One region of the Cupriavidus sp. MEYA8 genome, then DNA from elsewhere that is predicted to be linked to it. Evidence: predicted binding sites of a transcription regulator. Region 1 holds the regulator's gene; the other holds the start of a gene.
The links. Region 1 encodes FNR, which switches genes on or off when oxygen is low (the NO sensors DNR and NnrR bind a similar motif). Its sites were predicted from a motif close to TTGATNNNNATCAA; they were not measured.

Region 1 (6,458 bases):
GCGCCAGTCCTGGCGCAGTTCCTCCAGCAGCACGCGGACGGTGTCCGCGCCGACGTCGTCGGCGAACAACCGTCGCAGATCATTGACGCGCAAAGGCTCCTGCGCGCAGATCAGCGCCGTCTCGAGGACGATCTTCGCCTCTTGGGTATTCATGTTGATGGTGTGCAGCCTGTCTTTGCACCTGCTCCCGGACGGATCCGGGGCACCGGAGATTTTGGATACAGCGATGCCAATGCCATCGCCATCTCATTGCGCAGCTCACCCGGATGCCTGCTGCATCCAAGCCGTGCACTTCCCTTTCTTTGCATCGAGTTGCCGGGTCACTCCGGCAGGAGATCGTTCGCATGCCGCCATGGGCCGGTCAGCGAACCTCTTGCGTGGCGCGTCCGCACAACGGACGCCGCTGTCGGCGAACTGAACGCCTCGGACGCAAGAAAAACGGGTATCGGGAGCAAGGCCGGCATCTCCAACACCGCAGTGCCAGCCGGGCTTTTGAACCAGATCATTTGATCCGGATGGACCGTGGGACGGGCCGGGAATCGAACTACCAACACTCCCCGCCGCCCTGGGCGCACCTTCTGGCAGGAAGGCCGCTGGCGCTGCTCGCCGCTGCTTACAAAACACCGCGCGATACCGCAATGCTGGCGATTGTATGGCATTCCCGCCCTCGCCCGCAACCACCATCCGACGCGCCGAGCGCCGCATACGTCTCAAAAGACCAGGCAGAAACCCTGCTCTGCCAGCGAATGTGGCAACAACACCGCGCGCGCCAGACCAAGGGCCCCGAACACCATGACCGCCACGCCCGCGCCCACGCGCACCGCGCGCCGCCGCGACAGGCTGCGCAGGTAGCCGGACAGCCCCGACAGCACCAGCAGGTTGGGCAGCGTACCGATGCCAAACACACCCATCACCAGCGCACCGGAACCGGCATTGCCGGCGAGCAGCGCCAGCGTCAGCGCTCCATAGACCATGCCGCACGGCACCAGCCCCCACGCCAGGCCAACACCATAGCGCCTGGCAAGCCCCCCATGCGCACGCACGAAGGTGGGCATGGCGCCGCCGCCCAGCCGCCCAAGCTGCCGCGCCAGCACGCTGCCTGCCCGCACCGCCAGCCGCTCGAGCCACGCGACGGTAAAGGCATTGCCGCGCAGCACGCGCCAGCCCGACCACAGCAGCATGGCACTGCCGGCACCAAACAACCAGCGCTGCAACGGCAGGTAGTCCTGCTTCCACGCGCCGGCGCCAATCGCGCCCAACAGCGCGCCAAGCAGCACATAGGTCGAAATCCTGCCCAGGTGCATTGCCAGCAACTCGCCGGCCCAGGCAGCGCGGCTACGCACGAAGGTCAGGGCCGCGACGCCGCCACGCGGCTGTTCAACCGCCAGTGCGATGCCGCCACACATTGCCGCGCAGTGCACGCCGCCCAGCAATGCCAGCATAAAAACGCTAATTAGTACACCAAATGGCAAATCTGACTCCCTGCCTCATCACATCGCACGGTAAAATGGCGGGGTCGCGCCCTCGCATCCACTCTTGCAGGTTCCAATTGCTCACCTCCATTCCAATCACTGAGATGTCGCCCCGTTGCTCCACTTGCGCGATGGGGCAACTGTGCCTTCCGGTTGGCATGTCCCAGCAAGACCTCACCAAGATGGACACGCTGGTGCAGGAACGCATCCGGGTCCATAAGGGTGAGACCTTGTATCGCATGGGCGATCCCCTCACCGCGGTTTACGCCGTTCGCTTCGGCACGCTGAAGACCCATGTCACGACCGAAGACGGCCGTTCACAGATTACCGGTTTCCACCTGCCAGGCGAAATCGTCGGCCTCGACGGCCTCGGTGAGATGCAGCATGCCTCGGACGCCACCGCGCTGGAAGATACCGAGGTCTGTGTAGTCCGCCTTGGGGACCTGCAGACGCTGTCTGCAGACCTGCCTTCGCTGCAGCATCAGTTCCTGCGGCTGATGGGCAAGGAAATCACGCACGACCAGATGATGCTGGTGACACTCGGTTCGATGCGCGCCGAAGAACGCCTGGCCGCTTTCCTGATCAACCTGTCTGAGCGCCTGTCGGCGCGCGGCTACTCGTCGACCGAATTCGTGATGCGCATGAGCCGCGAGGAAATCGGCAGCTACCTGGGCCTGAAGCTGGAAACCGTCAGCCGCCTGTTCTCGCGTTTCGCTGAAGCCGGCCTGATCCAGATTCGCCAGCGCCACGTCAAGCTGGTGGATCTCGCCGGCATCAAGCAGCTCTACAGCCGTAGCTGCTGACCCTTCCCACCACCCGCCGCTTTGCGCCTGCGCCGCGCGGGGCGGCGCAGGCATCGGCATTCACTCCAACTCGTCGGTATCGCTGAGCCGCGTCGGCATCGTGTACAGCGTCAACCCGCTGGACAGCGCGCAGAAGATCCACGCTAGCAGGAAGCTCATCGTGTAGATCGATTCGCGCGACGCCTCGATCGGATGCCCGAAGAACTTCAGATCACCGGGGTCCACGACCGAGAACACCGTCGCGGTGGCGAAGCCCGCCATCAGGAACCCGGGCCACAAGACCCACATCAGCCAGCGCAACCTCATGGCTGCCTCGCTGCGCTCGGCTGAGGCCGCACCGCCTCGGCCTTCTCGACCACCAGTCCATGGCGCGCTGCGCCCTGCACCGGCACGTCAGGATGCGACGACGCAAGCCAGATGGTGACGCCGCACGCCACCATCGCGACCAGCGGGCCGCTCATCAACAGCCACGGCCACGGCTCTTTCCACCACGGATTGCCTTGCTGATTCATCATGCCCCCTTGAGTTCTGCACCGAGCGCCTGGCGTCACAGGTCGCGCGGCACGATAAAGCTGGTGCTCTGCCGGATCTCGGCGTTGCCCTGCTCCGATCCTTCGCTGGTCACCGTCACGCTGATCTTGTGCGTACCCTGCGCCGCGTCTTCGATCGGCACGCGTATGCGGATCGGCAACAGCCGGTTCGAGGTCGGCGCCAGCGATTCGGCCTGCTTGTCATATTCGACCGTCAGGTGCTTCAGCTCGTCGCTGTCGGCTCGCACGCTGATATACATCGGCCCCTCGGTCGTGTTGATCAGCTGCAGGCGATACACATTCTCGATCCAGCGGCCTTCGACCTCCCGGCCCAGCGCGCCGCGGTCGCGGATGATGTCCACCTTCAGCGGCGTGCGCAGCGCGATCGAAGCCACAAAGCCAGCGAGCAGCGCGACCCAGATCACGGAATAGATGATGACACGCGGACGCAGCAGGCGCTTGCGCGATGCTGCCGCGGACAGCGCCTTGCGCATGGCATTCTCCGAAGTGTATCGGATCAGCCCGCGCGGGTAGGACATCTTGTCCATGACCTGGTTGCAGGCGTCGATGCACGCGCCGCAGCCGATGCATTCATACTGCAGGCCATCGCGGATATCGATGCCGGTCGGGCACACCTGCACGCAGATGCTGCAGTTGACGCAATCGCCCAGGCCCGCCTGGCGATGGTCGGTCTTGCGCGAACGGCTGCCGCGCGGCTCGCCCCGGCCGACGTCGTAGGTCACGACGTAGGTGTCGCGGTCGACCATCACGCTCTGGAAACGCGCATACGGGCACATGTACTTGCACACCTGCTCGCGCATGAAGCCAGCGTTGCCCCAGGTGGCGAACGCATAGAACAGCATCCAGAACGTCTGCCACGGGCCCAGCGACAGGCTCGCCAGCTCGCCACCCAGCTCACGGATCGGCGCGAAGTAGCCGATGAAGGTGAAGCCGGTCCACAGCGCGATCAGTACCCACAGGAAGTGCTTGGTGGCCTTGATACGCAGTTTGCGCAGGCTCCAGGGGTCGCCGTCGAGACGGATGCGGGCGATCCGGTCGCCTTCGATCCGCCGCTCGATCCACATGAAGATCTCGGTATAGACCGTCTGTGGACAGGCGTAACCGCAGAACAGCCGCCCGGCGATCGCCGTGAACAGGAACAGCGCCAGCGCCGAAATGACCAGCAGCACGGCGAGATAGATGACATCCTGAGGCCACAACACCAGCCCGAAGATGTAGAACTTGCGTTCGCCAAGGTCGAACAGCACGGCCTGGCGTCCGTTCCACTGGAGCCAGGGCGTGCCGTAGTAGATCAGCTGCGTGAAGAGGACCAGCCAGACGCGCCAACTGGAGAAAGCGCCCGTAACGGAGCGCGGATAGATCTTGCGGCGGACCTCGTACAGCGTTTCATCCGAGGTCTCGGCAGGCGCAGCGGCCGACCGCTGGCGGTCGGCCGCCCGGGCCATTTCTTCGGTCCCGGGTGCGTTCATGGATGGTTTCTCCTGCGGGCGGCCCGCGCCCGCTCAGATGAGTCGCCTGTCATTGGCCGGCACCCCCGCCGGTATTCGACAGACCCCAGACATAGGCCGTCAGCATGCGGATCCGCTCTGGCGTCAGGATCTCTTCATGTGCCGGCATATGGTTGTTATGCCCCTTCAGGATGGCGTCGACGATGCTGCCTTCCGAACTGCCATACAGCCACACGTTATCGGACAGGTTCGGCGCGCCCAGTGCCTGGTTGCCCTTGCCGCCGGCACCGTGGCAAGCCGCGCAGGTCGACTTGAAAGTGCTCTCGCCACGCGAGGCGCGGATGGGATCCGAAGACAGCCCCGACAGCGAGCGGACATACTGCGCCACGTCGCCTGCCAGCTTGCCGTCGATGGTGGATGCGAACGGCGGCATCACGCCATTGCGGCCCTTGGCAATGGTCTGCTGGATGGTCTCGGGTTCGCCGCCATACAGCCAGTCGCCGTCCGTCAGGTTGGGAAAGCCGCGGCTGCCGCGCGCATCCGAACCATGGCATTGCGCGCAGTAGTTCAGGAACAGCCGCTGGCCAATTTCGCGCGCCTGCGGATCTCCAGCCACCTGCTTGACATCCATCTTCAGGTACTTGGCATAGATCTCGTTCTGCATCTGCTCCTGCGCGGCACGATGCGCGGCCAGTTCGCCCTGCGTCGAGAACTTCAGCACGCCTGAGTACTTGCCCAGACCCGGATACAACACGAGGTAGACCAGGCCGAAGATACAGGCCAGCAGGAACATCCACATCCACCAGCGCGGCAGCGGGTTGTTCAGTTCGCGCAGGTCGTCGTCCCAGACGTGGCCGGTGTCGTCGCCCCCGCTGGCGGTCTTGGTGATCTTGCGTTGCGAGAACAGCAGCCATACGCACCAGACGATGCCGACGAGCGCGATCGCGGCAATGTAGTAACTCCAGAAATCGGAAAAGAAATCGCTCATGGCTAGGTGTTCCGGCTCGATGTTGTCGTGGTTTCGTCAGGCAGCGCGAACGGCAGCATGGCGGATTCCCGGTTGGCGGCCTGCCGGCCGGCCGACCACGCCCACCAGCAGATGCCAAGGAAGACGACCATCGACACGACGGTCGCAATAGCGGTGATCATGGCCATGGCTTACTCCTTCGCCGGTGCAACTGCTGCAGCGGTGTCCACGCGGACATTGCGGCGGTTGGTGCCCAGAGCCTGGAGGTAAGCCACCAGCGCGTCTTCCTCGGTCTTGCCCTGGAGCTCGTCCGGCGCCTTGGCGATGTCGGCCTCGGTGTATGGCACGCCCAGCTTCGCCAGCGCCTGCATGCGCGCCTGGATATCGTTGGTCGGCAGCGCGGCCTTCTCCAGCCACGGGTAGGAAGGCATCACCGACTCGGGCACCACGTCACGCGGGTTGCGCAGGTGGATGCGTTGCCAGTCGTCCGAGTAGCGGCCGCCGACGCGTGCCAGGTCGGGACCGGTACGCTTCGAGCCCCACAGGAACGGGTGATCGTAGACGGCCTCGCCCGCGGTGGAGAAATGGCCGTAACGCTCGGTTTCGGCCTGCAGTGTCCGCACCTGCTGCGAGTGGCAGCCGACGCAGCCTTCGCGGATATAGATATCCCGGCCCATCAGCCGCAGCGGCGAATACGGCGTGATACCCGGATCCGGCTTGGTCGTGGAGTGCTGGAAGAACAGCGGCACGATCTGCACCAGACCCGCGATGCTGACCACGAGGATCGTGCAGATGATCAGCCAGCCGATGTTCTTCTCCAGCGTTTCGTGGGAAAAGAATCTTTGTTTTTCCGACATCTTTCTATCCTGGAATGATCAGTGTGCGGAGGCCGGGATGCTGGCCGGGATCGGCGCATCCACGGCACGCTTGCCGACGATGGTCTTGGCGACGTTGTAGGCCATCAGCAGCATGCCGGAGAGGAAACAGATGCCACCCAGCAGACGGATCAGGTAGAACGGGTACTTGGCCTTGACCGCTTCGACGAAGGCATAGGTCAGCGTGCCGTCAGGCTGCGTGGCGCGCCACATCAGGCCTTCCATCACGCCGGCGATCCACATCGAGGCGATATACAGCACCACGCCGATGGTCGCGATCCAGAAGTGCCATTCGATCAGGCGCACGCTGTACATCTGCTTCTCGCCGAACAGCCGCGGGAT
Region 2 (6,458 bases), 1.7 Mb from region 1:
GGCCAGCGCGCCGCGCAGGTGGCCGGCCAGTTCCTGCGGCCGGTTCAGCGCGATCAGCATCGATACCGTGGCCAGGCTGCGCTGCTTGCGATCCAGCCCTTCGCGGGTCCACACCGTGCCCCATGCAAACTCGGTGACCAGCTGCTGCAGGCTGGTGTCGCCCTGCTGTGCGGCGGCATCGAGCGCGCGCTGCACGTGCGTCGGGCCAAGGACCTCGGTGCGGACTTCGAGGCCGGTGGCGAACGCGGGGGTGGGCGTGTAGTCGGCATTCTGGCTGGGTTCGGCCATGGCATCTGTCTCCGGTATCAGGTGGTGACAGATCTTAGCCGAACCGGCCGCTCACTCCGTGCCGGCGGGCAGGAAGCGCGGCGCCGGCGCCGAGCGTGGCACCTCGCGCTCGCCCTGCCGGAACATCCGGTAGGTGCCGCGCGCCTGGTTGTGCGGATGGCAGGCGGCCTCTTCCAGAGTCAGCACGCGCGCGAAGCAGACATCGGTGCCGCCCAGCAATGCCTCCCAGTGCTTGCTCGGCTGGGCGGCGATGCACGCGGCGATGCGCGCCTTCAGGGCGGGCCACTGGGCGCGGTCGTATTGCGTGGCGGGATCGACGTCGGTCAGTTCCAGCCGTTCGAGCAGTTCGCGGTAGAACTGCGGCTCGAGTGCGCCCAGCGTGATGGCGCGGCCGTCGGCGCAGCGGTAGACGTCATAGAACGGCGAGTCGTGGAACGGGCTGGGCTGGGGTCCGCCGAGCGTGCCGGCGGCCCGCGATACCTGCACCAGCGAGCCGAGCATGGCAACGATGTCGGTGATCGCCGCATCGACCACGCAGCCCTGGCCGCTGGCACGCGCGCTCAGGATGGCGCTGGTCAGGCCGAAGGCCAGCCCGAGCGCGCCGGTGGCGTCGCCCATCACGGTCGGCGGCACCATCGGCAGCGCATCGTCGCGCGCGGCCATCGACAGCAGGCCGGTCAGCGCGATGTAGTTCAGGTCATGACCGGCGCTCTGCGCCAGCGGGCCGCTCTGCCCCCAGCCGGTCATGCGGCCGTACACCAGGCGCGGATTGCGGGCATGGCAGGCCTTGGGGCCCAGGCCGAGCCGCTCCATCGCGCCGGGGCGCAGCCCTTCGATCAGCGCATCGGCGCCTGCCACGAGGTCGAGCGCCGCGGCGACGCCATCGGGCGCCTTCAGGTTCAGCTGCACCACCTGCTTGCCGTGCTCCAGCTCCATCTCCGGCGGCACGGCCTGGCCGCGCAAGATGCGGCGCGCGTCAGGGGCGACCGGGCGGGTCACCAGCGTTACCTCGGCGCCGAGGCCCGCCAGCATGGCCCCGCACAGCGGGCCGGGGCCGATGCCTTCAAATTCCACCACCTTGATGCCGCGCAGGGGCAGCAGCTTGCCATGCTCACTCATTTGCTTGTCTCCGGTTGCCGTGCGCCGGGGTCCGAGGTCGGGATCCGGGCCAGCCTGGCTGGGATATGTAGTGCGCCGCGTCAGTACGGCCTCCTGCCGGCCTGTCACGGCGCTCGCGAGCCATGCTACGCGCCACGGCGCCTGGGCGGCAATGGCCGAAACAGCCAGCCGGGTTGACGGATTTGCCATGCGGCCGGTTATCGCACGCGAGGCCGTGGTGGCATCGTAGTTTTCCGAACCAACTTGATCTAAATCGGGTCACAGCGGGAAACTTGCTGCGATGATGGTTTCAGATGGCGCCGGCGCCCCGCGGCGGCAGCGTCAGGAGGTGTTCTTCAACCTGGCTCGTCCCGACAATCCCCAACGACAGCCCCCAATCCAGGAGATTCCCGTCATGACCAATATCGTGCTCGCCACCGATGGCTCGGCCTTCAGCGATGCCGCGGCGCGCTTTGTTGCCGAAGGCAAGCTGCTGCAGACCGGCTTTACCGTGCATGTCGTGCATGTGGCCCCGGAAGTGAGCGGCCAGGTGCGCGCCTTTGTCAGCAAGGAAACCATCGACGACTGGCACAAGGAGGCCAGTGACAAGGCGATGGCGGGTGTCAGCGAGATCCTCAAGACGGCCGGCGTGCCGTTCGAGCAGCATGCGCTGCACGGTTTTGCGCCGGAACGCATCGTGGCCTATGCGCGTTCGGTGAATGCCGAAGCCATCGTGATGGGCACGCATGGCCGCGGTTCCTTCTTCGATGCGGTGATCGGTTCGGTGGCCGGACGCGTGCTGGCGCAGGCGGATTGCCCGGTGCTGCTGGTCAAGGCGCCGGAAAAGAAGGGGTAACTGAACAAAAGAGCCGGCAGGCTAACGTTTGAGGTGCTCCCAAGCCACCCCGAGCTAGCCTAAGCAAGGTGTTCTCCCTCTCCCGCAAGCGGCAGAGGGGAGTTGCAGCAGCCGTCAAGCGCCCCACAGGGGCGCTTCGTCCATCAGGGCCACCTGTTCGCGCAGTTCAAGAATGCGATCCTGCCAATAGCGCGCGGTGCCGAACCACGGGAACGCGGCCGGGAAGGCAGGGTCGGCCCAGCGGCTGGCCAGCCAGGCGCTGTAGTGCAGCAGGCGCAGGGTGCGCAGCGCCTCCACCAGCCACAGTTCGCGCGTGCGGAATTCGGCGAAGTCCTCATAGCCGGCCACAATGTCGGCCAGCTGGTCCTGCATTGCCGCGCGGTCGCCCTCCAGCAGCATCCAGATGTCCTGGATCGCCGGCGCCATGCGGCTGTCGTCGAAATCCACAAAGTGCGGGCCGGGCGCTCCGAGGCTGCCGCCGCGCGCATCGTCTTCGTCGATCCACAGCACGTTGCCGCGGTGGCAGTCGCCATGCACGCGCAGCAGCGGCACTTCGCCGGCGCGTTCGTAACAGCGGCGCACGCCGTCCAGCGCGAGCTCGGCGACCGACTGCCACGCCGGCAGCAGGTCGACGGGGATGCAGCCGCTGGCCAGCAGCCAGTCGCGCGGGGCAATGCCGAAGGTGTCGATATCCAGCGCGGGCCGGGCCTGGTAAGGCTGTGCCGCGCCGGTGGCGTGGATACGGCCGATAAAGCGGCCGAGCCAGGTCAGCGTGTCCTTGCGGTCGAGCGCGGGCTCACGGCCGCCGCAGCGCGGGAACACCGCAAAGCGAAAGCCGGCGTGGTAGCGCAGCGTGCCGGCATCCGGCGCACCGGCCGGCAAGAACAGCGCCGGCACGGCCGGGATCTCGGCATCGGCCAGCTGCTGCACGAAGGCGTGTTCTTCCAGGATGGCCGCGTCGGTCCAGCGGCCGGGGCGGTAGAACTTGGCGATGACCGGCGCGGCGTCCTCGATGCCGGCCTGCCACACCCGGTTCTCATAGCTGTTGAGTGCCAGCAGCCGCCCGTCGGGGCGCAGGCCGGCGCTTTCGAGCGCGTCCAGCATCCGCTCAGGCGTCAGGCCGGCATAGGGAATACCGGAATCGGCCGGGGCGGTGAACGCTGTCATGGTGTCAGTCGCGGTTGCGGTTGCCGCCGAGCAGTGCGGCCTGCGGCGCCGGGCGGCGGTTGCGCACGGGGGCCGGGGCCGCATCGTGCTGCTGGCGCGCCGGCTGGGCGGCGCGTTGCTGGCCGCGTGCCGGCTCCTGGCTGCCCTGGCGCGGTGCGCCGCCGCGTGCGCCGCCATTGCTGCCACCATTGCCGCCACCATTGCCGCCACCATTGCCGCCGGCGTTGCCATTGCCGTTGCCGCCGCCGCGGCGCTGGCCGCCTTCGGCCTGCCGCTGGCGCGGTTGGCCGCCCTGGCCCTGGCGCGGTGCATCGTGGGCCTGGCGCGGCGCGCGCGCGCGTTGTGCCGGCTCGCCGTCGGCGTTGGCCGGGCGTGCCTGGCTGCGGCCGCGGCCCTGCCCTTGCCCCTGCCCCTGCCCGCCGCCGCGTTGCTGGCGGCCCTTCTGGATCGGCTCGGGTGCGATGCTCGGGTCGACTTCAAACCCCGGCAGCACGGTCTGCTCGATCTTGCGCTTGATCAGGCGTTCGATATCGCGCAGCAGCGCATGCTCGTCCACGCAGACCAGCGAGATCGCCTCGCCCTCGGCGCCGGCGCGGCCGGTACGGCCGATGCGGTGCACATAGTCCTCGGGCACGTTGGGCAGGTCGAAGTTGACCACGTGCGGGAGCTGGTCGATATCGATGCCGCGCGCGGCGATATCGGTCGCCACCAGCAGCCGCAGCGTGCCGGCCTTGAACTCGGAGAGCGCGCGCGTGCGCGCCGACTGGCTCTTGTTGCCGTGGATCGCCAGCGCCGACAGGCCGTCCTTGGTCAACTGCTCGGCCAGGCGGTTGGCGCCGTGCTTGGTGCGGGTGAACACCAGCACCTGGTGCCAGTCGTGCTGGCGCACCAGGTGCGCCAGCAATTCGCGCTTGCGTTCGCGGTCGACCGGGTAGACGCGCTGGTCGACGGTCTCGGCGGTGGTGTTGCGCCGCGCCACCTCGATCGAGGCGGGGTTGTTCAGCAGGCGGTCGGCCAGCGCGCGGATATCGTCCGAGAACGTCGCCGAGAACAGCAGGTTCTGGCGCTTGGCCGGCAGCACGTTGAGGATCTTGCGGATATCGTGGATGAAGCCCATGTCGAGCATGCGGTCGGCTTCATCGAGCACCAGCAGCTCTACCTGCGACAGGTCGACGGTGCGCTGGGCCACGTGGTCGAGCAGGCGGCCCGGCGTGGCCACCACGATATCGACGCCGCGCTTGAGCTGCTCGATCTGCGGGTTGATGCCGACGCCGCCGAACATCACCATGGAGCGCAGGCGCAAATACTTACCGTAGTTGCGCACGCTTTCCTCGACCTGCGCGGCCAGTTCGCGAGTGGGCGTCAGCACCAGCGCGCGTACCGGCGGCTTGCCGGCGCGCGGCGCATTGCCGGCGGCTCGGGCCGCGGCGGACTCGGACAGCAGGTGCAGCATCGGCAGGGTGAAGCCGGCGGTCTTGCCGGTGCCGGTCTGGGCGCCGGCGAGCAGGTCACCGCCCTTGAGGACGGCCGGGATCGCCTGCGCCTGGATGGGAGTCGGTGAGGTGTAGCCCTGTTCGGCCACCGCACGCACAATCTTTTCGGACAAGCCGAGTTCGGAGAAAGACATGAATTGCTGCTTCGGCCATCCCTGCGCACGCGGTGCGCGGATCGCGGGATGGCTCGTGTAATCGATGTTCGGTATCGGTAACAGGAGCGGCCGGAAGGCCGGCCCGGCAGGCCAGTGGCCCGCCCGCGGGAAAGGTCGCTAGTGTACCAGTCCGTCGCGAGCCGGTTCTGCACATGCGGCAGCGCCGCATGCGCGACAGCACACATCGGCGCGGCCAGGTGACGCTGCGCTATCATGAATGGCTCCGCAGGCGGCCCGCCCTCAAGGCGCCGCAGTGGCGCCTGCCCATCCTGACTGCCCCGGCCCCCTGCTGCGCCCCGGAGCCCGCCATGCGCTTGCGTTTCCTCGAAGACCAGGAAGTCACCCTGTTTGCGGCCATCCCGGTCGGCATCGTGGCGGCCATTGCGACCACGCTGTTCAAGGAGGCGCTGGAAGGTGCCGGCGTGGTGCTTTTTTCCAGCCATGCCGACGTGGTGGTCGTCTTTGCCGCACTGGCGCTGGGCTGGCGCGTGGTGGTACCCGCGGTGGGCGGTGCGCTGGCCGGCGCGCTGCTGGTCCTTTCCAACCGGCTGGCCAGCAGCCACAGCGGCGCAACCGACTATATGGAAGCGGTGGCAAATGGCAGCGGCCGGCTGCCGGTGCGGATCACGCTGCTGCGGGCCATGTCCTCGTTCTTCTCCATCGTCAGCGGCAGCTCGGTCGGCAAGGAAGGCGCGATGATCCAGCTGGCGGCGCTGTGCGGCTCGCTGTTTCCGACCACCCGGCTGGAGCGCGGCGGCGGCTCGAACATGCGCCGGATGCTGACCGCCTGCGCCGCCGCGGCGGGCCTGGCGACCGTCTATCACACCCCTTTTTCCGCCGCCGTTTTCGTCGCTGAAGTGGTGTTTGGCGCACTGGCAGTGCAGCGGCTGATGCCCCTGTTCCTTGCGTCGGTAGCCGGCGCCATGGTCAGCCAGTGGCATGGCGGACTGCAGCCGCTGTATCCGGGCCTGGTTATCGCGCCGGACCTCCGCCCGCATATCCTGCTGGCGGCAGCCGGACTCGGCGTGGCGGCCGGCATCGTCGGCGCGCTGTTCCTGCGCGCATCTGGGTTCGCCCGCAGCCGCTTCGCCGCGGTGCCGGGCGGGCCGGTGGCGCGGCTGGCGCTGGGCGGCGCGCTGGTGGGAGTGCTGGCGATGGCAGTGCCCGAGGTCGTGGGCAACGGCTACCACACCATCCAGACCATCCTGCAGGAACAGCCGCTGAGCGTGCCGGTGGCCGGGGTGCTGCTGGCCAAGCTGGTGGCCACGGTGATCAGCATGGGCTCCGGCGCGGTCGGCGGGGTGTTCACCCCGTCGCTGTTCGTCGGCGCGGCGCTGGGGCAACTGCTGGCGCTGGCCATGCATGGCGTCGCCGACGGTGCCACGCCGCTGCTGCCGCTGG

Region 2: the regulator FNR is predicted to act here: its motif matches at 1,651-1,664, upstream of AC5WJ1_RS02435 (universal stress protein).

Annotation. Positions count from the first base shown of each region.
Region 1 is NZ_CM181221.1:2,190,539-2,196,996, forward strand. It holds gene scpB (SMC-Scp complex subunit ScpB) at 1-153, opposite strand, end outside; gene AC5WJ1_RS10130 (sulfite exporter TauE/SafE family protein) at 711-1,472, opposite strand; gene fnr (fumarate/nitrate reduction transcriptional regulator Fnr) at 1,550-2,275, shown strand; gene AC5WJ1_RS10140 (hypothetical protein) at 2,336-2,581, opposite strand; gene AC5WJ1_RS10145 (FixH family protein) at 2,578-2,787, opposite strand; gene ccoG (cytochrome c oxidase accessory protein CcoG) at 2,823-4,295, opposite strand; gene ccoP (cytochrome-c oxidase, cbb3-type subunit III) at 4,345-5,262, opposite strand; gene AC5WJ1_RS10160 (cbb3-type cytochrome oxidase subunit 3) at 5,265-5,429, opposite strand; gene ccoO (cytochrome-c oxidase, cbb3-type subunit II) at 5,433-6,098, opposite strand; gene ccoN (cytochrome-c oxidase, cbb3-type subunit I) at 6,117-6,458, opposite strand, start outside.
Region 2 is NZ_CM181221.1:518,787-525,244, reverse strand. It holds gene AC5WJ1_RS02445 (carboxymuconolactone decarboxylase family protein) at 1-288, opposite strand, end outside; gene AC5WJ1_RS02440 (CaiB/BaiF CoA transferase family protein) at 340-1,407, opposite strand; gene AC5WJ1_RS02435 (universal stress protein) at 1,802-2,242, shown strand; gene AC5WJ1_RS02430 (serine/threonine protein kinase) at 2,357-3,409, opposite strand; gene AC5WJ1_RS02425 (DEAD/DEAH box helicase) at 3,414-5,036, opposite strand; gene AC5WJ1_RS02420 (ClcB-like voltage-gated chloride channel protein) at 5,366-6,458, shown strand, end outside.